3 regions of the Aquitalea sp. FJL05 genome follow, and region 2 is predicted to be linked to each of the others. Evidence: riboswitches for the same ligand, from Rfam matches in the RefSeq annotation. Region 2 holds a riboswitch; each other region holds the start of a gene.
What was found. Region 2 has a riboswitch for cobalamin ahead of DBR44_RS10665 (TonB-dependent receptor domain-containing protein). Riboswitches for the same ligand answer to the same signal wherever they lie in the genome.
Positions count from the first base shown of each region.

Region 1 (9,648 bases), on a different contig from region 2:
CGGCCTCGGTCACTGTCACATTCAGGTCACCTGCATAGCCGGTGTTATACAAGTCGTTGATCTGGAACTCACCAGGCGGCACGGTGTTTTCATAGATCAGATTGCCGTTCTGGCGAATGGATACGCGGGCATTGCTCTCGGCCACGCCGCGCACCACCGGCGCATAGCCCTGCATCGACTCCGGCAGCATGCGGTCGTCGGAGTTGATCTGTACCCCGCGAAACCCCACCGAGCTGAACAGATCGGACGGCGTAAAGCTGTCGCCCACGGTCAACACCGATTGCCATGCCGTCAGGTCATGCTGGGCATAGGCAGAAATACTCTGGTAATGGCGTCCGTCGCCAGACTGGTTCTGGTAGCTCTGCTGCGTCAGCGCCGCATTATGGCGCAGCCGCCACTCGCCGATATTCAGCCCGGCATTGCTGCCCAGATAGTACTGGGTGGTCTTGCCGGCGCTGCCGTTGTCATAGCGATAGGCATTGGCGTTGTAATTGATGAAGCCGGCAAAGGGTGCACCGGCATCCCAGTATTGCGGGTCCACATAACCACGCGCATGGCTGTGGACATACAGCTGGGGAATGCTGACATCCAGCTTCAGATCGGAAGCATTGAAGCTGCTGCTTGCCCCCGGCACGATGGCACCGATCTCATGGCAGCGGCTTGCGTCTTGCCGGGTCAGGGCGTCGCTGTCTTGCAGACGGCTGAAGTCCACACCCATTTCATCCAGCATGGTGCGGTTAAAACAGGCCACCACCTTGTGATCATCCCGCTCGCGCAGCACGACATCGCGCCGTCCCAGCCAGCCCATATTGACGAACACATCGGCACGATAAGTCCCCGGCAGTGCCGCACCATTGCCGCTGAAGCGCGACAGATCCAGCGGCTTGCCATCCGGAGTCTGCCCCAGAAAGGCGGGATTGAACTGCACATCGTTCAATGCCACGGTGCCGTCCGCCGGATTGGTATCGGCCGCCCAGGCTGCCCCCGGACTGAACACGGCGATCAGCATCAGGCTCAATGGTTTGGGTATCCAGCAGGCCGATGCCTGTCGGCTAGGATTTTTTATCATGGCAGCACGCTATCTGGCATGAACCCGGCCGGCACAAACGACATGCGTCGCGGCGGCCCGGTCCTGATTGATCAAGGTTTCAGCTGCAGGCTGTGCGCCACCGGAGCACCAAAATCATTGATGCTTTCGTAGAGCAGCGCGGCCTCGCCGGTGGGGCGCGCAGTCAGCCCCTTCAGCTTGAAATCGGCACTGCCACCGGGTGCGACCATGCCACCCTCGCTGCGGTATTCATGACCACCCAGCTGGATGGCACTGAAATTGAGCGAGACATGAAAGGCACTGGCATTGCTGGCGCGCAAGGCGTAGCCAAGCTTTCCCCCCAGGGAAACCAGCTGCCAGCTGAGTTTGTCTGCCGCATCATCCGGATTGCCGGCCAGGCCGGCCGGGCGATAGAACAGCTTGAGGCGGGAGCGGAAGGCCACCTGCACATAGTTGTGCTGCTCATTGCTGGCCTTGGGCAGGGGCGGAATATCCAGGATATTCAGCCAGAACACCGACTCGCGGTCTTGTGGCACGCTATCACCGGTAAAGGTCAGGCGCACCGTTTGCGCCTTGGCCGGGTCCACCCGGAAAATCGGCGGCATGATCAGGAAGGGCGCATCGGCCGTGGTGGGTTCGGACTTTTCATTGCCACGATCTGCCCATGCCTGTACCAGCGCCGGGTCATGGCCAACATTGTCCATCTTGATGGTGACTTCGCGATCATCTGACTTGTAGATGATGCGTGTACCGGTAATCACCACATTGGCCTGCGCGGCGGATGCCAGCAACATGGCCATGCTGATGAATACGACTGCCCCGAGTTTTGCTATTTTTTTCATTCTGCACCTGCCTCAACGATTGCCCTGGCGATCCGGGGAGGCATTCCCCAGACCACCGGGCGGGTGCTGCTTAGTTGTAAATCATCGAGTACTGAACACTGGTATTCACCGTACCCGCGGTGGATGCGCCACCGGTGGCGATGTACTGGGCGTAGTAGTTCATGGTGCCGGTCTTGTTCGGCGAACTGCCGGACAGGGTGACGGTTTGCGAGTTGGCGCTGGTGGCGACATTGATCGGCTGGAAGGTATTGTTCAGCAGCTGAACTTCCACATTGGTGGCCATGCCGGAACCGCTGGCATTGAACAGGTTGCCCGTGCTCTGGTCCACCGTGGCACCCAGTTCGAAATGGGTCTGGGCACTGGTGCCGTTACAGTTGCTCAGGTTCAGCGCAAACGGGGTGACACCGGCAACCTGGCCGGCAGTAGCCAGCGCAGAGGTGGACACCGTCGGCAGGGTCACGGTGACGTTGCTGCCACTGGTGCCGGTGATGGTGCAGGTATTGGCCGTGATCTTGCCGTTGATGGTAATGGTGCCATCCGCTGCCAGCGCGCCAGCAGAGTAAATGCCCAACCCGATTACCAAGACAGAAACAATCTTTTTCATTTTCTAAAACTCCATCGCATTAACAGGGCAGCACACTGCCCCAGACAGAACGCCAGCCTGGCGCCCTTCCCCGCAAGCTTCCACCGCCACTGCGCAAGACGCAGTCAGCCAGAACACTCGCAAACCACCCGCAACAGCCTTGCCACCCGCTTCAGCACCATGACATTGGTGTCGAGCGCATTAGATATTAAATGTTTAAGCTGTTGTTATTTACAATTGTAAACTCAGCATCTTCATGTTGAAAAGAATTTTCTTGAAAGTGTTGTAATTTTCCCTGTCAAATATGACAAAAGCTAGATTGCACGGGGGTGCTGCAAGCAGAGCCACCATTTCAAGCCGCTGATTTTTAATCAAATCATTCAGTTGCCTGCCAGCGAGGACACACAGCCACAACCGCAGCCGCAGCCGCTGCTTTTTGTGGCGTGGCGAGTCAGCAGCCGTGCGTTTGTACATTTGGCAGGAAGCAAGACAAGGAAAATGCATGCAGAGGCGCTGATGAAAACCAGGAAATGAACCGAAATGCAGTGCCTGACAAAATGCGAACACTTAAGGAGGCTTGCCTTGCCAGGAGCCACTGCCGGCCGCCCGTGGGCAGCCCGAGGCTGGAGGTGCCAGACAAGCAGCACCCGCGCCATGCCCGGGGCGTGCGCCAGGGCGGCCATTTTGCGCAGGGCATGAAGTTGGCGTATCCTGACGGCCATTGATGGTGCCGGCAACGCCGGTGAAAAGGGAATGCAGTGCAATGCTGCAACTGCCCCCGCAACTGTAATCGGTTAGGTTTTGCGCATCATGTCACTGGCTGTCTTGGCTGCATCCACCAGCAAGACACCAAGCCGGGAAGACGCGCAACGCTGCTGGAGCCGGAAGTCAGGAGACCTGCCATCATCGTCTGTGAGCGCGCTTGTCATGCAGCCGGGGGGCTGTATAGAGAGTCCGCGCCACTTTCACTGTGGGTCATCCTCATGCACATCATGGAAGGCTATTTGCCGGCCAAGCACTGTCTTGCCTGGTATTCCGTTTCTGCTCCTTTCTTTGCCGGCGGTGTCTGGCACATACGCAAAATCCTGTCGGAACGTCCGCAAGCCAGAATGAATCTGGCCGCTGCCGGCGCCTTTGCCTTTGTCTTGTCTGCCCTGAAAATGCCCAGCGTGACCGGCTCCTGCTCGCACCCCACCGGTACCGGTTTTGGCGCGGTGGTATTCGGGCCGGCGGTGATGGCGGTGCTGGGGGCCATGGTCTTGCTGTTCCAGGCCTTGCTGCTCGCCCATGGCGGCCTGACCACGCTCGGGGCCAACCTGTTCTCCATGGCCATCGTCGGCCCCTGGGTCAGCTATGGCTTGTGGAAGCTGGGGCAGCGCCTTGGCTTGTCGGTGGCGGTGTCGATGTTTCTTGCCGCTGCGCTGGGGGATCTGGCCACATATATCACCACCTCCATCCAGCTGGCACTCGCCTATCCGGACCCGGTGGGTGGCTTCATGACTGCCGCCATCAAGTTCGGTGGCATTTTTGCGCTGACGCAAGTGCCATTGGCCATTGCCGAGGGCATGCTGACGGTGGTGGTGATGGATGCGCTGGCCGGCAAGGTAGCCGATATCAGAAAAGTCAGCATTCTTGCCGGGGAGACACGCTAATGGCCAAGTCATCCCGTAGCAAATGGCTGCTGTTGGGCACGGTCGCACTGCTGGTGCTGCCGCTCTTGCTGGTCGAAGGCAAATTTGCCGGCTCGGACGATCAGGCCACCGCCGCCATTACCCACGCCAAGCCAGGCTACCAGCCCTGGTTCTCCCCCATCTGGGAGCCGCCAAGCGGCGAAGTGGAAAGCCTGCTGTTTGCCTTGCAGGCCGCCATTGGCGCTGGCGTCATCGGCTACGTCATCGGCAAACGCCAGGGACTGGCCGCCCGCGATGAAGCTGAGCATTGATCACTATGCGCATCTGAGTCGCTGGCGGGAAAGGCCGGTGCTGGAAAAGGCCCTGCTGGCTATCGGCATGTTGCTGCTGGCCATCAGCCTGCCACCCTGGCCGGCCGCCCCTTGCATCATCGCCAGCGTACTGAGCGTGACGCTGCTGGGTGCAAGAGTGCCGTTGCGACTCTGGTTGCGCTATGCCCTGATACCCGCCGGCTTCCTGCTGACCGCCGGGCTGAGCATGCTGTTTGATGTCAGCCGCCACGGCCTGAGCTTGTCCCCAGCGGCGCTGCCAACGGTATGCGGCCTGCTGCTCAGATCTTTCGCCGGAATCTGCTGCCTGCTGCTGCTTGCCCTGACCACCCCGGTCACCGATATCCTGGCCAGCCTGCGCAAAATCGGCCTGCCGCGCGAGATTGCCGAAATCAGCCTGATCATGTACCGGCTGGTTTTCCTGCTGCTGGACACCGCCAGCGCCATGCATACGGCACAGGCCGCGCGACTGGGACAAAGCAATCGCAAGCAACAGCTGCGCTCGCTCGGCCTGCTACTGGCCAATCTGTTTCCACGCGCCATGGATCGGGCCGGCAGGATGGAAAACGGCCTGGCCGCCCGCGGCTGGAACGGCGAATTCAACGTCCTGCGGCGCACGCAGCCGCTATCCCTGACACGCCTGACATGGACCAGCCTGTTACTGGGTAGCGTAGTGCTGGTCGGAACCCTTTTTTCATGAACACCATTCTCAGTGTCCAGCAGCTTGGCTATACCTTTCCTGGCAATGTCATTGCGCTGTCAGGCATCAATCTTTCCATTCAACGGGGCCGCTGCCTGGCCTTGCTCGGGCCAAACGGCTCGGGCAAGAGCACTTTTTTGCAGCATCTGAATGGAACCTTGCGGCCGGATCATGGCAGCGTGTTGCTGGAGCAGGAGGCCGTGACCTACTCGCGCCAGGGGCTTAACCGGCTGCGCAGCAAGGTGGGCCTGGTCTTGCAGGATGCCGATGACCAGCTGTTTGCGGCCTCGGTATTTGAAGACATCTCGTTCGGGCCATTAAACCAGGGGCTGGAGGCCGCCGCCGCACAACAAAGAGTAGAGGAAGCAATACGGGCCATGGGCCTGGCCGGGCTGGAAAACCGCCCGCCGCACATGCTCTCCGGCGGACAAAAGAAACGGGTCGCCATTGCCGGCGCATTGGCCATGGCCCCGGAGGTGCTGCTACTGGATGAACCCACCGCCGGGCTGGATCACGAAGGCATTGCCCAGCTGATTGAAATCCTGCAAACCCTGATGCAACAAGGCATCACCATCGTGTTTTCCACCCACGATGTCGATCTGGCCTGCGGGCTGGCGGATGATATCGCCCTGTTTGCTGCCGGGCGGGTCATCGGCTTTGGCGAGCGCCGCCAGATCTTGCTGGACAAGGACATGCTATTGGCCGCCAAACTCAGCCCCTCCCTACTGCTGCAAATGGTGGTCTTTGCACAGGACAAGGGCCTGCTGGCCGCCGATGCCGTCATGCCGCGCACTGCTGGCGACATCATGGCGTTGGTCGGGCAGTGGCAGCACGAATCTCATCAAACAAACCTGGCCGACTGAAGAGGTGGCACGCATTGAGCCGCCAGGTTTAAGCCTGCCACCGCCATGGCCGGCGGCTTTCCTTGTCAAAAGCTGTTCATAGCCTGCTGCGCTGCGGTGATACCGTGTTAAAAGCGCCTGCGGAATGCTCATTGACTCCAGGCAAACTCCGCGTCCTTAGTCGTTCTCGCCTTGTCTCACTCTCGCTCGCGACACTCGGCACAGGCTTTCACATCCGGCCGGCCGGGGTAAACACGAGTGGCCCTGCCCTGCCAGCAGGCTGACTTCAAAACGGTGGATGGCTGCCCGGCTATGCCTACCTGCAAATGGGCATTGCATTTATATCGTATTGCGATATATTTAAATGACAGCACTGCTGTTTACCAAGGAGACTGTCATGAGCCCGCTTAGCCCCCTGCGCATGCTGTGGTCGTCAGGCCATAGCTGGGACACCCTGTCCCAATCCCATTCCTCGGTTTCGGCCAGTTTTTATCGCATCGTCCTACCCGGCTCGCTGCTGGGTACGGCCATGCTGCTGTTTGCCGCCAGTTACCATGGCAATGTCTATGCCCCAGAAGTTTCCTTCACCCACTGGCTGGTGGTAAGCCTGTTATTCATGGTCACCAATTGGCTGGCCGTGCCGCTGATGGCCTGGGTCATCCGCCAGTCGGTGCATGCGCCCTCGCGCCCGGCATTTGCCGACTGCTATCGCCTGGCCGCCATTGCACCTGTGCCCATCTGGCTCTCCACACTGACCCTGCTGCTGCCGCTGCCCCTGTTCAATATGGCCTGCGGCGTGATCGGCCTGCTGGCATCGGGCATGCTGCTCTATCACGGACTGGATGCCTTGTTTGAACATGACGACTCAGTCAGCACCCAGTCCATGGCCTACACGGTGTTTTCCGTGGGTGCACTGGTGTGGCTGTTCGTGGTGGCCTTGCTGATGACGCCGCTGCTGTAGGCCAGCGGGCAGCAGCTTGCCGGCGGACCGGATATGTTAAGGTAGCGCATTACCATTGCCCTGCCCGCCCATGTCCAGCCCGCTTTGCAAACAGGATTTTGAATATCTGGCCGATTTTCGCTACCGCTTGCGCCAGTTCTTGCGTTTCAGCGAGGAGCTGGCGCAAAGCCATGGCATCACGCCATTGCAATACCAGCTGCTGTTGCAGGTTCAGGGTTATCCAGAGCGCGACTGGGCCACGGTGGCCGAGTTGGCCGAAAGGCTGCAATCGCACCATCACAGCGTGGTGGGATTGATCAATCGCTGCGAGACGCAGCAACTGGTACGCAAATCCCCCGGCCGAAACGATGGCCGTCAGGTGGAAATCAGTTTGCTGCCCAAGGGGCTGGAACTGGTGGAAAAACTGGCCCAGGCCCATCGCGATGAATTGCTGATGCTCAAGGATCTGGCAGACAGCCCATCGACGGATTTGCTACTGAATATCCAGCAAGCACTCAAGACCGGACAGTAATCAGGCCATTCATTTACATCGCAATGCGATATTATAGCCACCCCCCCCCATCCTGGCTGCGACCGTGCCTGACTTCATGAAGCAACTTCTTCACTACTTGCAGGGCTTTGTTCCCCCCACCCTGGGCGCTGGACGCCGCGAACGTCTCTATGGCTGTATTGGCGCCGGCCTGGGCCTGCAAGTGACCGCGCTGTTGAGTCACCTGATGCTGGGCCAGATCAATCCGTGGTTCATTGCGCCCATGGGGGCATCTGCCGTCTTGCTGTTTGCCGTGCCGTTCAGTCCCCTGGCCCAGCCCTGGTCCATCATCGGCGGCAATATGCTGTCTGCGGCCATTGGCGTCAGTTGTGCCCGCTACATTGGCGACCCGGTGCTGGCAGCCAGCATGGCCGCTGCGCTGGCCATTGCCGCCATGTTCCAGCTGCGCTGCCTGCACCCGCCTGGCGGTGCAGTCGCCATGACCGCCGTACTGGGCGGGCCGGCCATCAGCGCGCTGGGTTACCAGTTTGTGTTGTGGCCAGTGGCGGTCAACTCTGCCCTCATGCTGGGCATGGCCTTGCTGTTCAACAATGCCTTGCGCCGTGGCTATCCGCACCGTCCGCAGCCGGCGAGCAACGCGCACCACACGGCCGACCCCCTGCCCAGCCAGCGCCGTGCCATCAGCCAGCAGGATTTGCACCAGGCGCTGGCAGCGCATGGCGAAGTACTGGATATCAGTGAGGAAGATTTGCTCGCCATTTTGACGGCGGCAGAAGAACAGGCGCAGCAGCGCCGGCTGGGTGGCATTCATTGCGCCGACATCATGTCACGCGATGTGGTGAGCATAGGTGCACAGGCCAGCCTGCAAGAGGCCTGGGACAAGCTGGCGCATCACAAGATCAAGGCGCTGCCGGTCATCAGCCCCATGCAAACGCTGGTGGGCATTGTGTCACTGCATGATTTTTTCCTGCCGCGCCATGGGCAGGCAGCGCATCTGCCGGGCAGCACCGGCTGGGAAAGCAGTACGGTGGCCGACATCATGACCAGCCCGGTACGCCATGTTGCAGCCCTGCAGCCCATCACCGCCTTGAGCCAGGCTTTTTCCGATGGCGGCCTGCATCACATGCCGGTGGTGGATGCCGATGGCAAGCTGTGCGGCATCATCACCCAGTCCGACCTGATTGCCATTCTGCTGAAAAACTGACTCAGTCCGCCGAGCCCTGCAGGCGGTCGGCGTCCAGCAGCACGATTTCACGGCCATTGACTTCAATCAGCCCGCCCTCGCTCAGCTGGTGCAGCATGCGCGAGAAGGTTTCCGGCGTCAGGTTGAGGCGGGAGGCAATCAGGTTCTTGTTCACCGGCAGCGTCACTACCGGCAGTGGCCCGCGCTGCGGATCGACATTTTGCAGCAGATAGCCGGTCACCCGTTGCAATGAGTTTTCGATGGAATAGCGCTCCACATCGCGTACCAGACCATGCAGGCGCATGGCCAGGCCGGCCAGCAAGCGGCGGGCAAACGCGGCATCGCGTTCAATCGCCTGATAAATGGCTTCTGCTTCCACCTTCAGCAAAAAGCCGTCTTCCAGAAACTGTGCCATGACCGGACAGGGCCGCCCCAGAAACATCACCGCCTCGGCAAAGCTCTGCCCCGGATGAATGATTTCCATCACCTTTTCGCTGCCCTGCGCCGAGGAAAGGGCCAGCTTGACCCGGCCATACACCACCAGAAACATGCCATCGCAGGGGTCGCCCTTCTGGAACACGACCTGCCCCTTTCCCCCGCGTACTTCGTGGGTGAAAGGCACCAGCGCCTGGATCTGCGCTTCCGACAGTTCCTGAAACAAGGGCTGGTGACGCAAAAAAGAAGGGATATCAACTGTAGCCATGGTCATTTCCGTATGCCAAACCGGGTGGATAACAAGCGGCGCCATCTCCAGCCGGCCGATACCGCCCACGCTGGCGACTATAGGCCACTGGCCTTAAAGCCACCATGCGTAGTAAGCAGGGAGTGGGCTAGTTCTACCGGCGTAGTCCGGCCAGCAGGTGGCAGGCCGGAGCGAGGGCATCTATCTAATGGCTGGTGCCTTCCGAGCGGTTGACCTTGTTGAATACATTGTATTTGCCGATGGGCTTGGCCATGGGCAAGGCGGCCACTTCGCGCAGGGTTTGCGCATCCACCACGATCAGCTCGCCCGGATTTTCCATCACCGACACCAGCGCAT
Region 1 covers NZ_QAJS01000009.1:412,275-421,922, reverse strand. Annotated here, with positions in the region: gene DBR44_RS10040 (fimbria/pilus outer membrane usher protein) at 1-1,009, opposite strand, end outside; gene DBR44_RS10035 (fimbria/pilus periplasmic chaperone) at 1,141-1,890, opposite strand; gene DBR44_RS10030 (fimbrial protein) at 1,961-2,494, opposite strand; cobalamin riboswitch at 3,182-3,393, shown strand; gene DBR44_RS10025 (energy-coupling factor ABC transporter permease) at 3,457-4,125, shown strand; gene DBR44_RS10020 (energy-coupling factor ABC transporter substrate-binding protein) at 4,125-4,415, shown strand; gene cbiQ (cobalt ECF transporter T component CbiQ) at 4,399-5,133, shown strand; gene DBR44_RS10010 (energy-coupling factor ABC transporter ATP-binding protein) at 5,130-5,996, shown strand; gene DBR44_RS10005 (DUF1282 family protein) at 6,373-6,936, shown strand; gene DBR44_RS10000 (MarR family transcriptional regulator) at 7,007-7,447, shown strand; gene DBR44_RS09995 (HPP family protein) at 7,524-8,630, shown strand; gene DBR44_RS09990 (Crp/Fnr family transcriptional regulator) at 8,632-9,312, opposite strand; gene DBR44_RS09985 (cytochrome D1 domain-containing protein) at 9,497-9,648, opposite strand, start outside.
Region 1: another riboswitch for cobalamin. It lies ahead of DBR44_RS10025 (energy-coupling factor ABC transporter permease); the one in region 2 lies ahead of DBR44_RS10665 (TonB-dependent receptor domain-containing protein).

Region 2 (9,648 bases):
CGCCACGCGGCACCGAACGGCCACTGCCGCGCTGATCAAACAAGACCGCGCGATAAAACCAGGGGTCGAACAGCTGCCGGCTCATCGGCGCACAACCATCGCCCGGCCCGCCATGCAGATACAGCACCGGCTGACCATCCTGCCGGCCACATTGTTCCCAGTACATCTGGTGCAGACCATCCAGCGGCAACATGCCGCTGGCGTAGGGCGTAATCGGGGGATAGAGCATCAGCGTCCTTGTCGGGTTGGCATGGGGACAGGCCCTGTTAGCAGGGCAGGATTCAGCACAACTGGCTGGTGATGTAGTCCCACTCCAGCGGGCTGACCGGGGTAATCGACAGCCGATTGCCGCGCTTGAGTACCTGCATCTGCTCCAGCGGTGGATGCTGGCGCAACAAGGCAGGCGTCAGCAGCGGAGTCTTGCGCACAAAGCGCACATCCACACACTGCCAGCGCGCGGCATCCGGCACGGACTTGGCATCGAAATAGGGACTGGCCGGATCAAACTGGCTGGAGTCGGCATGGGCAGTACTGGCCACCACAGCCAGGCCAGCGATACCTGGCTCGGCACAGCTGGAATGCCAGAACAGCACGCCATCACCCGGCTGCATGTCATCGCGCATGAAATTGCGCGCCTGATAATTACGCACCCCGGTCCACTCGAAAGCCCGCTGCGGCGCAGCCATCAGGTCATCAATGGACGTTTCGTCCGGCTCGGATTTCATCAGCCAATAGCGCATGGGAAATGTCTGTTAATCAATGGGAGGTTAACTTAACAATTTACGCCATCTTACAACTGTCGGGCTGGATTATGCTGAGTTCAGGATAAACATCAGGGCCAAGCAGCCCTTGCAACCAGGAGAAACATCATGAAAAGCCTGCTGATCGGCGTCTTGCTCGCCAGCGCTCTGAGCGCCTGTGTCGTCGTCCCGCCACGCGTTGCCTACCGTGGACCTGAGTTCCGGCCAGTGGAGGTGGTTCCGGTCTACGTGCCGGCAGAGCGCCATCACCACTGGGACCGTCGAGACTAACCCTCGCCCTGTGCGTTAAGTAGCACTGCGGTTTGGTGCAAAGCGGTGCAGACCCGACTCAGTCAGCAGATAGTCCAGCTGCACATCCCACGCTTCGCGCGGTACGGCAGCCACACGCTGGCAATCGTAGGCCACGCCGACCAGCAGGGGCTTGCCGTAGCGGGGGTGGCGGTGGCGAAAGGCCAGACTGCTGTCATAGAAGCCCCCGCCCTGCCCCATGCGATAGCCTTGCTCGTCGACAGCCAGCAAGGGCAGCAACAGCACATCCAGCCGCTCTGCCCGCAGGCAGGGGCCATCAAATTCCACGATGCCGTAGCGCGGATGGCGATACCAGCGGCCTGCCGCATTCAGCCGGGAGAACCACATGCGCCGGCCGCGCGCCGGAATCTGCGGCAGCCAGACACTGGCCCCGCGTTGCAAGGCCGTGCTGAGCAGAATCTCGATATCCAGCTCGGAACCCGCCGCCAGATAGCCACCAATGCGCTTGCCCCGCCGCAACAAACGGCCGGCATGGCGCGCAACGGCGCGCATGGCCTGGGCGCGACAAGCCGGGCTCAATGCCATGCGCTGGCGACGGATGTTCTTGCGCAGGGTGATCTTGTCGGTAGCGGCAGAAGACGATGGCGTCATGGCTGGCCCATGAGAGCAGAAATGAAAACGACCCGGAGCAAGATGCGCCGGGTCGTGAAGGGAGACCCCCGCGAGTGTCGTTTGGGCATAATTCGCTTGTACCCTGTTTCCAGGGAGGGTCACCTGCCAGCCACTTCGGGCGCGTCCGCAAGGGACCCGACACACCCGTGACTCACGCTGGCAACCAGAAGCGAACGCATTGGTACAAAGGAATTGTTTGCCGTCACGAACACCGCAGGGGATAAGCTGATCTGTAGTGTCCGCCAGCCTGCCTGTTCAGAACAGGGCTTGCTGGCTTTCGCGAAGCGCCGTGTCGGCTGCCTCGCTCATATTGCGTATTTTACGCTGGAATGAGGCCATTTCCAAGCCCTCTCCCACTTTGGTGCGTAACAAATCGTGGGCAATGTTCAGCGCGGCCATGATGGCGATCTTGTCCGCATCCATCACCTTGCCATGCTGCTGGATCATGTCGATCTTGCCTTCCAGCAGTCTGACCGCTTCCAGCAGGGTTTCGCGCTCGTCGGCGGGTGAGCCTATGGTGAAGTGACGACCCAGCAATTCGATGTCCACCTGCACGATATCGCTCATTCTGCCTCTCCTGCGCCCTGCTCCGGTTCATCCGCCTTCGGCAGGCGCTCCACCAGCGCGGCCACGCGACTGCGGGTTTCGTTCACGCGGAAATTCAGCTCGGCGTTTTCCTTCAGCGCTTCAGCCAGCGCCTGGGCAAAACGGCCGTTCTGGGTTTCCAGTTCCTTGATGCGGCCAATCAATGCCTGCACGCGGGATTCGAGATATTCCAGTTCCTTGTCCATGGCGGCGAGGATAACGGTCGGCTAGTCCAGCGTCAAACCCAGACTACGCCGTGCTGTGTCCAGCGTGGCACACATGGCCACAGCCCCGTCCAGCAGCCGTGGGCCGGGAATGGTCAGCAAATCCTCATCCACCACATAGCGCGTCGCTTTGGCCACTGCCGGCAAGGCCGGCCAGCGGTCCCACATGCGCAGGATATCGGCGCGGCCAGCCAGCATGACTTGTGGCTGAGCCGCGACAACCGCTTCCATGCTGACCTGCGGCGCAGCCTGGGCAAGGCCACCAAACACATTGCGCCCACCGCACAGCTGCATGACCGAACCCATGAAGCTGCGCTGGCTGACGGTAAAGATGGGGGCACTGCTGATCTGGTAAAACACGGTCAGCGGCGGACGGCGGGCATAGCGCTGGCGCAGTTGCAGCAGACGCTGGCGATAGCGGCTGGCCGCCGCATCGGCTTGCGGCTGCGTGGCAGTCAACTGGCCCAGGCGGTGCATCTCGCTGGCGATGTCTTCCAGCTGCAAGGGATGGCTGATGAACACCGGCACGCCAAGCTGGCGCAAGCGCTCCAGTTCGCGTGGATTGCCGCCATCCTGCCAGGCCACCACCAGATCGGGCTGCTGGCGCATGACCGCTTCCAGGCTGACCCCGCTATAGCCGCCCACCCGCGGTAGCTGGCGTGCCGCTGGCGGATAGTTGCTGTAATCCACCGTCGCCACCAGCCGTGAGCCAGCACCGATGGCGTACAGCATTTCGGTCGTATGGGGGGAGAGCGAGACAATGCGCCGGGCGCTGGCAGGCAGGGTCAGTCCTTGGCCGGCACCGTCGCGCACGACTATGGCCGCCTGGGCCGGGGCCAGCAGCAGTGCCAGCAACAACCAGCCGGCGCGTCCAAACCGGGCCATCAGCCGCCCTTGAGCGCCAGCGGCAGGCCGCAGGCCACCAGGGTCACGCGCTGGCAACGGGCGGCGATGTCCTGATTGAGCCGGCCAAGCAGATCGCCATAGCGCCGTGCCACGCTGCTCATCGGCATCACGCCCCAGCCGATTTCATTGCTGACCAGCAACAGCTGGCCTTGCACGGCAGCAATGGCTTCCAGCAGCCATTGCCTTTCCTGCACGAAGTCCATTTCGTCAAACTGGTCATCGCTGCGGAAAAAGCGCATCAGCCACATGCCCAAACAGTCCACCAGCAACAGGCCGTCTTCCTGATCATGTCCCAGCAGCAGTTCGGCCAGACCACGCTCGGCTTCCAGCACGTGCCAGTGCTGCGGCCGCTGCAAACGGTGCTGGCGCACCCGTTCGGCAAACTCATCATCGCGCACTTCGGCAGTGGCGATGTAAGTCACCGGGCCGCCATGCTGCACGGCCAGTTGTTCGGCGTAGCGGCTTTTACCGGAGCGGGAGCCGCCGCTGATCAGGTGGGTCATGAACTTGATATCCCGAAAAACCGGGCCTCCAGCAAGGAGGCCCGGCTACAAACCAAGAAGGAGCTGCCACCAATAAGGTAGCAAGCAAGGTCTATTTCTGCTGGTAGCTTACGCCGATATACCCGCCAAGGCCCGCCGTGTTGTAGCCATAGAGCGTGGTGTAATGACGGTCGAACACATTGCTGAGCTTGAGATTGGCAGTCCACTCGCGGGCAAAGCGGTAATTGGCATAGAGATTGGTCAGCGTATAGCCGCCCAGCCAGACATTGCTGCCGCTATCGGTCGTGTCACGCCGCTTGGCACTGACCTGCCACTCCAGCCCGGTAGTCACCCGCCCCCAGTCGTAGGCGGCCGCCAGCTGCCCGTAGGCGCGGGCACGTCGCTGCAATTGCTGGTGGCCGGAATGGTCCAGCGGGTCCTGATAGGTGGCAGAGCCAGACCAGTCCCAGTTGCCGACAGCCTTGGCCGCCGCCAACGTGGCACCACGGATGGTGGCATGGCTGATATTGGTCATGGTGCTGTAGTCGGAGGTAATGGCAATCATGTTGTCGATGCTGTTGTGAAACAGCGTCAGCGAGGCCGAACTGCCATTAGCCTTGTATTGCAAGGCCAGCTCGGCATTGCGCGATGTCTCTGGCTGCAGGTGGGGGTTGCCGGCGTAGCCATAGCTATCCAGCGGGTAGTACAGGTCATTGAAGGTAGGGGCCTTGAAGGCGGTGCCATAGCTGGCGCGTGCAGTCAGCGCCTCGTTCAGGCGATAACCGTAACCCAGCTGGCCGGTGGTTTTGCCGCCAAACTGCTCATCCTGATCATGACGGGCACTGGCTTGCAGCAAATGCTTGCCGAATTCGCCGCTGTAGCCGATGAACACCGCCTTGTTGCTGCGTTCGCTGACATCAAAAGCCGTGCTGCTGTCCACATGCTGCTGGGTATAGTCGAAACCAGCGAGCCAATTTCCCAGCCCGGTGTGGATATCGTTCTGCCACAGCCATTCGTTCTGGGCGGTCTGATACAGGTCGGCATGCTGGGCCATGTCGCCATTGGTCCAGTGCTCCTGTCTGTCAACGCTGTGGCTGAAACGCAGGGTGGAGGTCCAGTTGTCGGTGAGGCTGTTTTTGGATTCCAGGCTGGCACCGCTCTGGCGACTGCGTTGCAGATCTTCACCGTGGCTGTTGTAGCCGTCGTAATCCATTTTGCCGTTGGTCTGGAACAGGCGCAGCGACAGCTCCTGGCCGGCAGCCAGCGTCTGGGTCAGGTTCGCCGAGTAGGACAGGTTGCGGTAGGGATCACGGTCGGGGTTATAGCTGCTGCTCTGCGCATTGGTGGCGGAGATGCCATTGGTTTGCTGCTGGCTGAACTGCAGGCTGAAGGCGGTATTGTCCAGCTTGCCAGCCACCCCAGCGGCTGACTGGAACAGACCATGGTCGCCCACGCCCAGCGCAGCATTGAAACGCGGGGCACCGCTGCCCTGGCGAGTGAAAATCTGGATCACGCCGCCGATGGCATCGGCACCATACAGGCTGGAGCTGCTGCCACGCAGGATTTCGATGCGCTCGATATTATCCAGCGGAATGTTTTCCAGCGCCGTGGTACCGGTGGTGGCCGAGACGATACGCACACCATCCAGCAACACCACGGTCTGGTTGGCATTGCTGCCTCGCAGGTAGATGCTGGCCTGGCTGCCGGCGCCACCGGAACTGACCACTTCAACCCCGGGCTGGCGCGCCAGCAGCTGCGGCAGGCTGGTGACGGCAGATTGCTCGATGTCGTCGCGGGTAATCACACTGATGTCAGACAGGGTCTTGGTGATGGATTGCGGCTGGCGGCTGGCCGTTACCACCACTTCCTCGCCCTGGAATTGCGGCAGATTGTCGGCATGGGCCATGCCGGTGCCGATCAGCGACACCAGCAGCCCGATTTGTTGCGGCTTGAACATGAAACACACACTCCTGAAATGAAAAACCGGCAGCGCTGACAGGCTGCTGCCGCGAGGAGTGCGAAGAGGACGGCTTTCGCCGCTTGAACATCATGGCATGCGGAGCGGCGCAGCTGGCGCGCTCCGCTGTCTGCAAGATCGCCTCCCCGCGATACTCCAGCACCGGCAGCCGCACAGGCAGCCGCCGGCGACAGCCCGGTCTCCGGGCTTGGTCTTGCAGTCGTGCGCCTTCCCGTTCGATGTGAACAGTGGCGATGGCACAACCTTGGCCAGCAAAAGGCCAGACCTTACCGTTGCGGGGGCAGCGCCGGTCTTGCACCGGCTTCCCGTTTCATCCGGGCGGCAAAGCCCGGACACCTGTCTGGCGGGAATTATAAAGCGAATTGTCGCGAAAATAGAGCGATCATCAGCGATTTGTTGCCATATGCAAATGGCAATGCCCACGCCATACCGGCATGCCGCTTGCCGCGCCGCCCCCCATGACTTAGAGTCCCGCTCTAGCCCATGCCAACCAGAGAACACCGCATCATGACCCAGTCCATCGCCCTGCCCGCCCACGCTTCTTATCAGGCTGCCCTGCAGCGCCAGAACTCGCTGACCAAGCCGGCCGGCAGCCTGGGTGTACTGGAAACGGTGGCCTGCCGCTTTGCCGCCTGGCAAGGCCAGACCATTCCGGCCGCGCTGACGCCGGCCATTACCGTTTTTGCTGGTGACCACGGCGTGACTGCCGAAGGCGTATCGGCCTACCCGTCCATCGTGACCGGCGAAATGGTGAAAAACTTTGCCGCCGGCGGCGCGGCCATCTGCGTGCTGGCCCGCGCCATCTCCGCCCGGCTGGAAGTGGTGGATGTGGGTGTACTGGGTCAGCTGCCGGAATTGCCCATTGTCTACGCCAAGGTCGCTGCCGGTACGGCCAATCTGGCGCTTGAGGCTGCCATGAGCACGACCGAGGTGGAGACCGCGCTGGAAGTGGGCCGCGCCGCCGCCCGCCGTGCCATCGAACAAGGAGCCAATCTGCTGATCGCCGGCGATATGGGCATTGGCAATACCACGCCGTCGGCGGCGCTGATCTGCCGCCTGGCCAATCTTGAGGTCGATCTCATCGTCGGCCGCGGCACCGGCATCGACGACGCCGGCCTCGCCAACAAGCGCCGCGTGGTGGCACAGGCACTGCAGCGCCTGCAAGGGCAGCCGTTGAGCGGCACGCAAGTGCTGGCCGAACTGGGCGGGCTGGAAATCGCCGCCATGGCCGGCTTCTATCTGGAAGGTGCCCTACAGGGCGTGCCGTCTCTGGTGGATGGCTTCATCGCCAGCGCAGCCGCACTGGCTGCCCGCGCCATCAACCCTGCCGTGGCCGCCTGGCTGCTGGCCAGCCATCGCTCGGAAGAAACCGGCCACCGCCTGGCACTGGAGGCGCTGGGGCTGGAGCCGCTGGTGGAACTGGGCATGCGGCTGGGTGAAGGCTCCGGCGCGGCGACCTGCGTACCGCTGTTGCAACTGGCCATCAAGCTGCATGCCGAGATGGCCACTTTTGCCCAGGCCGGAGTGACGGAGAAGGATTGATGAACCCCTACACGCTGACCCTGCTGCGCCACGGCGAGATCGACCACGACGGCCGGCTGATCGGCCGTACCGATCTGCCGCTGAATGATCTGGGCTGTGAACAGATGGCCCGCAGCTGGCAGCGGCTGAACCAGCTGGCACCAGTGACCAGCATGGCCACCTCCCCCCTGCAGCGCTGCCGCGAATTTGCCGTACACCAGGCCCTGCATGGTTCGCTGCCATTGAAGGTGGACGAGCGCTTTGCCGAATTCGACTTTGGCGACTGGGACGGCATGTCGCGCGACATCCTGTCCGGCCAGCAACCGGACTGGGGCAGCCGGGTGGCCAGCGGAGAACTGACCCCGCCGGGCGGCGAGAGCTATGCCCTATTCCGCACCCGGGTGCTGTGTGGCTTCAGCGAGTGGATTCAAACCGCGCGCGGCAGCCATCGCGTGCTGGTCTGCCACGGCGGGGTGATTACCGCGCTGCTGGCCGAGCTGCTGGGCACCGAATTCGCCGTGGCCAAGCTGATGACGGTACAGCGTGGCGGCTTTGCCCAGCTGTCGATTCTGGAAGGCCATCCGGCCTATCTGATGCATCTGGAAAGCCCCGGCGAAGCATGAGCCTGCCCCCCTCGTCCCCGGTGCCGCCAGCCCGCTGGTGGCAATCGCTGATTCTGGCCATCCAGTTTCTTACCCGTCTGCCCACACCGCAGTTGCGCACCTTCCACCCGGAATGGCTGGCCGCCAGTGCGCGCTGGTTTGCTCCGGTCGGCCTGTTGCTGGGCAGCCTGCTGTGGCTGGCCGTGTGGCTGGGGGGGCAGTACGACCCCTGGCTGGGCGCGCTGCTGGGCCTGCTGTGCTGGATAGGTGTCACCGGCGGCCTGCATCTGGACGGGCTGGCCGACCTGACCGATGCCATGGGGGCGGCACACCGCTCGCGCAAACGATTTTTCGAGGTATTGAAAGACCCGCATGTCGGCAGCTTTGGCGTGATTGCCCTGATCAGCGCCATCGTCGGCAAACTGGTGTTGCTGATGCTGCTGGCCAGACAGCCCGCCCAGCTGGCCGGGCTGCTGTTGCTGCCGGCCTGGGCGCGGCTGTTCGCCCTGTTCTGGTCGGCCACCCTGCCAGCCCTGGCCCCCGGCAGTGGCGAGCGCTTTGCCTGGCAGCCGCAATGGCGGGTACAGGCCATCAGCCTGCTGGCCTTGCTCGGCCTGTCTGCCTGGCTGGCTCCCGCGCTGCTATTGGCACCGCTGGCCGGCCTGCTATGGCGCAGCTGGCTCAAGCGCAAGCTGGGCGGCATGACCGGCGACTGCCTGGGTGCCGGCATCGAAGTGTGTGAAATCCTGCTGCTGGGCCTGTTGCTGATCCCACTGCACGGCATGCACGGGCTGTGACGGCCTGGCTGTCAAAGACCTGCCATCGTCCTGTCACAAGACGGTGACCTTGGCTCAGCATACTGCGGCCAGCGGCCCAAGCCGGCGACAGGCCGGGGGTACGCCTCCCCCGGACACTTCGTGGAGCTGGCGCATGACCGATCTGGACATCTCGTTCGACCCCAACCGCCTCGACCACGCCATGATTCTGCAGTTTCTGCGGGAGCAGGCGCACTGGGCAGCCAATATGGATGGCGCACGGCTGCAACGGGCCATTCGCCATTCGCTGGTGATCGGCGCGTATCACCACGACCGGCAAATCGGCTTTGCCCGGGTGATTACCGACTACACCAGCTTTGCCTATCTGTCTGATGTGTTCGTGCTGCCCGCGCACCGTGGCCAGCAGGTGGGCCAGGCCATGATCAAGGCCGCCATCGCCCACCCCGATCTGCAACAACTGCGCCGCTTTCTGCTGGTATCGCGCGATGCGCGCGGTTTTTACCGCCAGCTCGGCTTTGGCCCTCTGCAGCAGGGCGAGCGCTATATGGAGCTGCGCCAGCAGGCGCCACAACCGGCCTTGCTGCGCTGGCCTTTCACTTTGCGCCGGCCGCAAGCGGAGCGCCCGCGCGCCAGCGCCTGATCAGGGCAACAGCTCCGGCCGTGCACCAGGGTGCTGCTTGACCAGCGACCACGGCAGCACACTCCATTCCGGGTATTCACAAGCACGGGCCACCCGGGCAAAGGATGGCCCCAGATACAGACCCTGCGGCGTGGCATACCAGCTGACAAACTGCCACACCTGCGGATCGCGGTAGGCGCAGTCATCTTCATTGCCCGGCTGGGTTTCGGCCGAGTGCAAACGCGCCATGGTGCTGGCCAGCCATGGTGCCAG
Region 2 covers NZ_QAJS01000010.1:15,751-25,398, reverse strand. Annotated here, with positions in the region: gene pip (prolyl aminopeptidase) at 1-229, opposite strand, end outside; gene DBR44_RS10700 (EVE domain-containing protein) at 282-740, opposite strand; gene DBR44_RS19500 (hypothetical protein) at 870-1,031, shown strand; gene DBR44_RS10695 (5-formyltetrahydrofolate cyclo-ligase) at 1,047-1,661, opposite strand; RNA gene ssrS (6S RNA) at 1,723-1,905, opposite strand; gene DBR44_RS10685 (cell division protein ZapA) at 1,938-2,249, opposite strand; gene DBR44_RS10680 (hypothetical protein) at 2,246-2,473, opposite strand; gene DBR44_RS10675 (cobalamin-binding protein) at 2,495-3,376, opposite strand; gene cobU (bifunctional adenosylcobinamide kinase/adenosylcobinamide-phosphate guanylyltransferase) at 3,376-3,900, opposite strand; gene DBR44_RS10665 (TonB-dependent receptor domain-containing protein) at 3,992-5,836, opposite strand; cobalamin riboswitch at 6,012-6,212, opposite strand; gene cobT (nicotinate-nucleotide--dimethylbenzimidazole phosphoribosyltransferase) at 6,365-7,399, shown strand; gene DBR44_RS10655 (histidine phosphatase family protein) at 7,399-8,001, shown strand; gene cobS (adenosylcobinamide-GDP ribazoletransferase) at 7,998-8,777, shown strand; gene DBR44_RS10645 (GNAT family N-acetyltransferase) at 8,911-9,396, shown strand; gene DBR44_RS10640 (hypothetical protein) at 9,397-9,648, opposite strand, start outside.

Region 3 (9,648 bases), on a different contig from region 2:
GCTGGGCACCGCCAGATTGGGCAGGCGGGTGAGGGCGCACAGCATGTCCACCAGCGCCTCGCCCTGCGGCATGCGGCCAAGGATGTGCAGTCCGTCGCGGATTTGCGCCGCACCCAGTTCGCACAGATAGCCGTCGATGTCTTCGATGAGGTGGGCCACGTCCACGCCCTCCATCTTGGCCAGTGTCAGCGGTACGCCGTCGGCATTCAGCGTGGCATCCCACTCGTGGGCATGGTCGTGGCCGTGCTCATCATGGTCGTGGCTGTGGCCATGATGGTGATGATCATGCGCGCCATGGCTGTGGCCGGTGCTCTTGGCCGCCGGGCGGAACTGCATGCTGCCTGCCTTGACCGTGCTGGCGCTGGCAGCCTTGGCGGGCTGGCTCAGGCGGTAGCCCGGCTGGGCGGCCTTGGGCGGGTGGGCATGATGATGGTGATCATGCGCCGCATGTTGGTGATGGCCATGACCGTGTTCGTGTTCATCATGCTGATGGTCATGCCCCAGCATGGCGGCCAGATCGCTGTCCAGCCGCGCCTCCTTGATCAGGTCCCAGATCTGCTGCTGCAACAGCGGCAGCTTGCTCGGGTCCAGCATTTCCACCTGATAGTACTCGTCCACCAGCTGGGTGAGCTGGGCCAGCGGGCCGTAGGTGTCGGCGGTGGTCATCGGCGGCGTCAGGTGGTCGATGATCACCGAATGGGCGCGGCGCTTGGCCTGCGAGCCTTCACCCGGATCGTTCAGGATGAAGGGGTAGAACATGGGCATGTCGCCCAGCAGGGCATCGGGGAAGCAGTGTTGCGACACGCCCACGCCCTTGCCCGGCAGCCATTCCAGCGTGCCGTGCTTGCCCACGTGCACAATGGCGTCGGCCTGCCATTCGTCACGCAGCCAGCAGTACAGCGCGTAATAGTGATGGGTGGGCGGCAGGTCCGGCGTGTGGTAGATGGCGTCCGGGTCCATGCCATAGCCGCGCGGCGGCTGCAGCGCGACAAAGGCATTGCCCAGCTCCATGCCGGAAAATACCAGCTGGTCGCCATCGACATAGGCGGTGCCCGGCGCGGCGCCCCAGCGTTCCAGCATGCGCTGTTGCAGCGGGGCGGGCAGTTCAGCAAACCATTGCTGATAACGCGCCAGCGGTACGCGGGCAATGGCCTGGCGCAACTGCTCGGCGCTGAGGTAGTCGGTGTCGTAGCAGCCACGGTCGATCAACTGGTGCATCAGCGCGTCGCTGCTGTCTGGCAGCGGGCCGATCTGGTAGCCATTGGCCTGCATGGCTTGCAGCAGCGCATACAGCGAGGCGGCGGAGTCCAGCCCCACCGCATTGCCCACTTGCGAGGCCTTGCTGTTGGAATTGGTAAAGATGAAGGCCACCCGTTTGGTGGCAGCCGGGGTGTGCTTCAGCCGTGCCAGCCGGGCGGCAATGCCGGCCAGGCGGCGCATGCGATCCGGCAGTGGCTGGTAGTCGCTGCTGGCCGGGTCTTCCGGCTTGAACGACACCGGCACGCCGATGATGCGGCCATCGAACTCCGGCAGCGCCACATTCATGGCGGTGTCCAGCGGGTTCAGCCCACGCTCGGATTGCTCCCACTGCGCCTGCGTCATGCTGCTGGTGATGGCCTGCAGCACCGGGATATCCAGCTGCTCGAAGGCCTCTACTGCCCAGCTGGCGCTGGTGGCACCTTCGGCATTTACTTCGCCCATGGCAAAGGACGTCGTGTTGATGAGCACGCAGGGCTGGCCGGCGCGGGTGTCGCGCAGCAATTGCAGCGCTGCCGGCATGCCGGCTTCGTCCTGGCTGCGCAGCGAGGAGGTAAACAGCGGCAGCGCGTTGATCTGGCGCTCGGCCAGCATGTCCACCAGCATGTCGATGAAGCGGGTGTTGCCGCTCAGCCAGTGGGCGCGGTAGAAGCTGATGGCTACCGTGGGCCAGCCGGGTTGGCGAATTTCACACCAATCATCCAGCCAGTCATCCATGCTGCAAGCGTCGGACAGTTCCGGGTGATACAGGCCGTGTTCCGGCAGGGCGGCCGCAGGCAGGTAGCCGTGGCCGGTCATCAGCAGACGGTCGGACAGGTAGCGCAGCAATTGCGCCATATTGCTGCTGCCTCCGGCTTGCAGATAGGCATTGGCCTCTTGCTGGATGGATGGCGGCACGGTGCACAGCGCGGCCAGCTCCGGGTCCGGCTCGCCGGTGCCGCTGAGGATGATCAGCGCCTGCTTGCGTGCCAGCGCCTGCTGGTGCAGCGCTTCGAAAGCGGGGATGGCCTGTACCCGGCCCAGCACCCGCAGCAGCAGGATGCGGGCGCTGGCAAGCCTGCCGTCCAGCAGGGCCTGCATCTGGCTGGCGTCGGTAATGTGTTGCAGGGCGAAGCTGGCGACGCTGTCGAAGTCTGGCGGCAGCGGGGCACGGCTCAGGGCGGTGAGGTCGGTGCCGGCGTGGCTGAGCAGCACGATGCCGCCCTGGTTGTGCTGCGTCATGGCGTGCTTTCACTGCTGACATCGCCCAAACCCAGGCGATGGAAAATCAGGGCTTCCACTGGCACGTCGCCCTGCAGATGCTCGCTGACAATGCGCTGCACCGCGTTGGCATCCACCTTGCGATACCACACGCCTTCCGGGTAGACCACCATGATGGGGCCTTCCTTGCATACGGCGAAGCAATGACTGCGGGTGCGTTTCACCTTGAGGCCGTCGCAGGCGTCGATGGCCTGGCCCAGCTGTTTGAACATGGCTTCGGCCTGCTGGCCGTTTTCGGTGCAGCGCGGGCCGGTGCACATCAGCACATGGCGATAGTGCTGTCTCATCGGCGGCATTCCGGCAGGGTGGCGTGGCGTGCCGCTAACGGCTGGCTGGATGAATTCATGGCGGCCCTCTGGTGACGATAGGTCGCCGCAGGCGAGGGCACGGCGCGCCGGCGATGGGCGGCACGGTGCATTCCCCCGGTACACCCCGCCCGGATTCAGCCTGCGTCGACACGGATGACGGCCGGTCTCCTGGCTCGCGCTTCTTTACCCGGCATCGCCTTCCCGGTTGGCCCCGGTGGCATCGTGATGCGGACTCGTCGCTTACAGTTGCGGGGGCAGCTGCGGTGTCTCACCGCATTCCCGTTTCACCCCTGGCGGGGCACCGTCATTGAAGCGCGCATGATACGTGACAACCGGGTAAATGGGAATTCTGCCGACTGATTTTCAAGGCTTTTCCCATTGCGCCAGTGCGGTTTCCAGCTGTTGCCAGCCGGCCTCGTCTGGTGGCAGGCCCAGGCGCAGACTGGGGCCATCGGCAAACTGGCGCAGCAGAATGCCGCGCCGGGCCAGGAAATCGAACAGCGCCGGGCAGTGCGCGCCCTGCAGCCACTGAAACAACACACTGCCGCCTGCCGGGTTTAGTCCGTGCATCTGCAGCAATTGCTGCAGGCGGGCGCTGTCGGTAGCCAGCTGCGCACGCATGTGGTGTTGCCAAGCGCTGTCCTGCAAGGCTTGTTTGACGACTTCACGCGCCGGGCCGTTGATGCTCCACGGGCCGATGGCCTCGGCCAGTTGCTGCAACAGCGCCGGCCAGGCAAACACAAAACCCACCCGCGCCCCGGCCAGGCCGAAAAACTTGCCGATGGAGCGCAGCACGATCAGCCCCGGCAGGCCCACATCAGCCAGCAGGCTGTGTTCTGGCGTGGCATCCATGAAGGCTTCGTCGATGATCAGCCAGCCACCACGACAGGCCAGCCGGGCGCGCCAGTCCTGCAGTTGTGCACGGGAAAAGGTGGTGCCGGTGGGGTTGTTGGGGTGGCACAGCAGCAGTACGTCCAGCTGGTCGATGGCGGCATCGATGTCCTCCGGAGCATGGCGGCTCAGCTGGTGGCCGTTTTGCTCCCAGTGCCAGGGGTGTTCGGCATAACACAAGGGCAGCATGCCCACCCGGCACGCTGGACGCAGGGTGGGCAATAGCTGGATGGCCGGCTGCGAGCCGGCTACCGGCAGTAGCAGCGGGCTGCCGTAGTAATCCGCCGCCGCTTGTTCCAGCCCGTCATCCTCTTCGGGCAGCCGCTGCCAGCTGCGCGGGCTGGCCGCCGGCACTGGCCAGCCTTGTGGGTTCAAGCCGGTGGACAGGTCCAGCCAGTCTTGCGCGGGAATGCCGTATTGCTGCGCGGCACGCAGGATGCCGCCTCCGTGTTCAAGCATGTGTGAAGCTCCAGATGAGGCCGCCGCCCAGCAGCGCCACGGCCACCCACAGCCACAGGCTGCGTTGTACCAGGGCGATGGCGCGGGCGATGTCTTCGGCTAAGGGCGGGCGTTGCAGGCCCAGCGTGGGGCGCTGCTTCAGCTTGCCGTGATAGCTGGCGGCACCGCCCAGCAGCACGCCCAGTGCACCGGCACCGGCGGCCATCACCGGGCCAGCATTGGGGCTGTACCAGGTGGGGGCCTGGGCGCGCCAGCATTGCCAGCCCTGACGGGTATGGCCCAGCAGGATGTAAGTGAGCGCGGTGAGGCGGGCCGGGATCAGGTTCAGCACATCGTCAAAACGGGCGGCTGCCCAGCCAAAATGCAGGAAGCGCTCATTGCGATAGCCCCACATGGCGTCCAGGGTATTGGCGGCGCGGTACAGCACCACGCCGGGCGCGCCCAGCAGCAAAAACCAGAACACGGCGGCAAAGATGGCATCGCTGCCGTTTTCCAGTACCGATTCGATGGTGGCGCGTGCCACGGCGGTTTCGTCCAGCGCGCTGGTATTGCGGCTGACTATCATCGACACCTTGTAACGGGCCAGCGGCAGGTCGCCGGCGCGCAGCGCATCCAGCACCGCCTGGGCATGTTCACGCAGGCTTTGCGCGCCAATGGCCAGATAAAGCAGCACTACCGATGCCAGCTGGCCCAGCCACGGTAAACGTGACAGCCAGCAAGCCAGGGCAGTCAGTGGCAGTAGCAGCAGGCTGATGCCCAGCACGCCGCGCAAGCGCATGCGCCACACCGGTTCGGCTAGTGGCTGTGCCGGGTACAGCGCCTGTTCCACCCTGCGCACCAGATAGCCATAGCCCACCAGCGGATGCCAGCGCCGTGGCTCGCCCAGCAAGCGGTCCAGCACTACGGCCAATAACAGAAAAACAGCTGAAATCACGTCACGCGCCTATATAATCGCCGGCTTCGGGGCGGCCGCTTGCCGCGCTGCCCTACCGTTGAAAAAGCGACATTCTAGGGGTCTTCCCGAAAAATTGCGCGCCGGAGAACTGCATGTCCGCCAAAACCATCATGATTCAGGGCACCACCTCGGATGCCGGCAAGAGCACTTTCGCCACCGGCTTTTGCCGTCTGCTGGCGCGGCGCGGCTTGCGCGTGGCCCCGTTCAAGCCGCAGAACATGGCACTGAACAGTGCGGTGACGGTGGACGGCGGCGAGATCGGCCGCTCGCAAGCGGTACAGGCACTGGCCTGCGGGGTGGAGCCGCATACCGACATGAACCCGGTGCTGCTCAAGCCCAATAGCAACACCGGCTCCCAGCTCATCATCCAGGGCCATGCGGCGGGCAATATGGACGCGCTGTCCTATCACGCTTACAAGCCGGTGGCGATGCAGGCGGTATTGCAATCGCACGCCCGTCTGGCCAGCCAATACCAGTGCATCGTGGTGGAAGGCGCGGGCAGCCCGGCGGAAATCAATCTGCGCGAGGGCGATATCGCCAATATGGGCTTTGCCGAGGCGGTGGACTGCCCGGTGGTGCTGGTGGCGGACATCGAGCGTGGCGGTGTGTTTGCCCATCTGGTGGGGACGCTGGAATTGCTGTCCGACAGCGAGCGCGCACGGGTGGTGGGGCTGGTGATCAACCGCTTCCGTGGCGATCCTGCCTTGTTGCAATCTGGCGTGGAATGGGTGGAGCAGCGTACCGGCAAGCCGGTGCTGGGCGTGCTGCCTTATCTGAACGGCCTGCATATCGAGGCGGAAGACAGCCTGGCGCTGAACCGGCCACAAGCCGGCGCTACGCCGCAGCAGACGCTGCGGGTGGTGGTGCCGGTGCTGCCGCGCATCAGCAACCATACCGATTTCGACCCGCTGCGCCTGCACCCGCAGGTGGAGCTGTTGCTGGTCAAGCCGGGCCAGCCGCTGCCGCCGGCCGACCTGATCATCCTGCCCGGCAGCAAGAGCGTGCGGGCTGATCTGGCCAGCTTGCGCGCTGCCGGCTGGGAGGCGGACATCGCCCGCCACCTGCGCTACGGCGGCAAGCTGATCGGCATCTGTGGCGGTTTGCAGATGCTGGGCAAAGAGTTGCACGACCCGCTGGGGCTGGAGGGTGAGGCGGGCAGCAGTGCCGGCCTGGGCTGGCTGGACATGGACACCTCGCTGGCCGAGAACAAGCAACTGACGCGGGTGAGCGGCCAGCTGGCAGTGGGCGGCGCCGCGGTGAGCGGCTATGAAATCCACATGGGGGTCAGCAGTGGCCCGGCGCTGGCGCAGCCGGCAGTGCTGCTGGACGCTGGCCGCTGCGACGGGGCCATCAGCGCCGACGGTCAGATTCTGGCCAGCTATCTGCACGGCCTGTTCGACCAGCCGGCCGCACTCACCGCCTTGCTGGCATGGGCCAGGCTGGCTGCGCCGCAGCCGCTGGATTATCCCGCCATCCGCGAAGCGCATATCGAACGGCTGGCCGACATGCTGGAACAGCATCTGGACCTGACGCCGCTGGCCCGCTGGCTGCCCTGAGCGCGGGCGGCCTCGGCTGGCTTACTGTCTTATTTCAATCTCCAGTGTGTGCATGGCCTGGCTGAAACCCAGCACATGCTGTGCCGGCAGCTCCACGCTGGCACCCTTGTACTGGGTCACCACCGACGCCGACGACTTGTTGTTGTAACTGCGCATGCCATACAGCGTGTTGCTGTGCATGCTGCCAACAAACAGCCGCAGCGGGGCTTGCAGCCATATCGCCTCCTGCACGGCGGCAGTCGGCAGCTCGACATACTGCTTCCAGCTGCAGTAGCCGTCGCCCGGTGTTGGCCTGCACTGGAAATCCTGTAGCGGCTGGCTGCGCGAGTCAGCGCTTGGCAGCAGCATGCGCCGTCGCCCGGCGCTGTCCTGCCACCACACATGCAGTTGTTCGGCATCCTGCTGCTGCACCTGGGCCACGGGCTGATTGCGTGCCGCTTGCGGGGTGACCGCCAGGTAGTTGCCGCTGGCATTGATGTCCAGCAGCAGGCGGTAGGCATAGTCGCCGCTGGCATGGTGATTGCTGGCCAGCAAGCTGGCCCTGGCGCTGAGCGTGCCCTTGAAGCGGGCATCACCGGCGCGCTGTTCTGCGCCAAAGCTGCGTTCGGCACGGTAAGTCACGATTTTGCTGCAATCCGGACAATCGGCTTGCCCGCTTTCCTTGCGGATGGGTCCGGCCGGACCATCCGGCAAGGCCGGGGCGTGGCTGGCGCAGGCGCTGAGCAGCGTGCCCAGCAGGAGTGAAATGACAGTCTTGTTCATGGCTTGCCTTGGTTAGGGCCTGTTAACGCTATTTTTTTCACGGCGGCGGATGTTGAGGGGATGCAATGCGCAGAAAACCGCGCGCCGCAGGGCATTCCCTGCCAGCGCGGTTTGACAAGGCAGTGCGCTGCTCAACATCCGCGCCGCAGAAAACATCGTGTTAACAGGCGCTGCGCATTCCAGTGGTCTGGAATGCGCAGCGCGACTTTACCGCGACTGGCTAATAACGCCAGCGGCTTTGACTGCTTCTTACGAAAATTTACCCGTCGTCCGCCTGCTGCCCGGGGCTGGCTGACCAGCCGAGCACACGGCGGGCAGTCACCTTAGCGATCTGAGGTATCGGTGGCAGCCAGATGAGGGCGGATTTCCGCCAGCAGTGCCTGGTGGCCCTGCTCCAGCTCTTGCAGCTGGGTGGCCAGCGCGGCGCCTTGTTGTTGCCGCGCCGCCGTTTCCAGCTGCTGGCATTGCAGGGCAAAGGGTTTGGCACCGATGGACAAGGCCGCGCCTTGCAGCGCATGGGCCAGCCGGGCCACCTCATCCAGCCGTGACTGGGCGATGGCCTGCTGCAAGCCGGCCATGCGCTTGCTGGAGTCGGTGACAAAGCTGTGCAGCAGGGTCTGCAGGAAGGCGCTATCGCCATCGCAGTTGTCCAGCGTGGCCTGGTAATTCAGCAGCGGCAGCTTGTCCGTGCCGGCTGGCAGCGCTGGCGGGGAGGGTGGTGTGGCCATGTCGTGCTCGCCGGCCAGTACCCGTTCGATTTCCTCGAACACGCGCTGGGCATCGATGGGCTTGCTGACATAGCCGTCCATGCCGGCCTCCAGACAGCGCTCGCGGTCGCCCTTCATGGCATTGGCGGTCATGGCGATGATGGGCAGGCGCGGCTGTTGTGCCAGGGCTTCATTGCGGCGGATATGGTGGCAGGCTTCCAGGCCGTCCATCACCGGCATCTGCATGTCCATCAACACCAGGTCGAATGGCTGCTGCGCCAGCATGTCCAGTGCTTCCTGGCCATGGTTGGCGATGCTGACCATGCAGCCGCGCCGGGACAGGATGGCCAGTGCCAGCTTCTGGTTCACCTCGTTGTCTTCCACCAGCAGCACATTCAGCTGCTGGTGTTGTTCTCTGACCGTGTGGCGGGTGACCAGGCCCGTTGTGCCATTCTCAGCCGTGAGGCCAAGCCGCTGGCGGATGACGGCGAGCAGCTCTTCCTGCGAAACCGGCTTGGTCAGATAGCCGCCGATGTTCAGGTCCTTGCAGCGGCGGCCATCGCCGCGCTCGCCGGAGGAAGTAAGCATGATGATGTCGGCCTGGCAGCCTTGTTGCTGCAACTGACCGGCGACATCAAAGCCGGACATGCCCGGCATGTGGCCATCCAGCAGGATCAGCGCAAAGGACTGCTGTTGCAGCAGGGCCAGCGCCTCGAAGCCATCGGCGGCCAGCGTGGCCTGCATGCCCCAGTTGCCGAGCAGGGCGGCCAGCCAGCTGCGGTTGGTGGGGTTGTCATCGCAGACCAGTACCGGCAGGCCGGCCAGCTCGGCGGGTTGGCTGGGGGCTGTCTGCTCCGCGCTGAGCTTGAGCGGGATGCAGAAAACAAACTCCGAACCCTGCGCAGGCTCGCTGTTTACCCGGATGTCGCCACCCAGCAGGGTCACCAGTTTCTGGGTGATGGACAGGCCAAGGCCGGTGCCGCCATAGCGCCGGGTGGTGCTGTTGTCAGCCTGGGCAAAGGCATCGAAAATGATTTTCTGTTTGGCCGGGGCAATGCCGATGCCGGTGTCGCGCACGGAAAAAGTCAGCAGATAGCTGTCGGCCGACTGGCGCTTGCCGCTGACGCTGAGGACGATCTCGCCCTGCTGGGTGAATTTCACCGCATTGCCCAGCAGATTGTTCAGCACCTGGCGCAGGCGCGAGGGGTCGCTGATGAGGCGGTCGGGCAAGCTCGGGTCGATCTGGCAGACCACTTCCAGTCCGCGCTCTTCGGCCTTGAGGGTAAAGGGGTAGATGGTCTGGCTGATCAGGCTGCGCAGCGAGAAGGGCAGTGATTCCAGCACCAGCTTGCCGGCGTCTATCTTGGAGAAGTCCAGGATGTCGTTGATGATGATGAGCAGCGCATCGGCCGAGGATTTGACGATTTCCAGGTACTCGCGCTGGCTGGGGGCCAGGTCGGTGTCCAGCGTCAGTTCGGTCATGCCGATGATGC
Region 3 covers NZ_QAJS01000002.1:24,879-34,526, reverse strand. Annotated here, with positions in the region: gene DBR44_RS01640 (cobaltochelatase subunit CobN) at 1-2,478, opposite strand, end outside; gene DBR44_RS01635 (ferredoxin) at 2,475-2,804, opposite strand; cobalamin riboswitch at 2,966-3,146, opposite strand; gene cobD (threonine-phosphate decarboxylase CobD) at 3,189-4,175, opposite strand; gene cbiB (adenosylcobinamide-phosphate synthase CbiB) at 4,168-5,109, opposite strand; gene DBR44_RS01620 (cobyric acid synthase) at 5,223-6,686, shown strand; gene DBR44_RS01615 (hypothetical protein) at 6,708-7,448, opposite strand; gene DBR44_RS19445 (response regulator) at 7,772-9,648, opposite strand, start outside.
Region 3: another riboswitch for cobalamin. It lies ahead of DBR44_RS01635 (ferredoxin); the one in region 2 lies ahead of DBR44_RS10665 (TonB-dependent receptor domain-containing protein).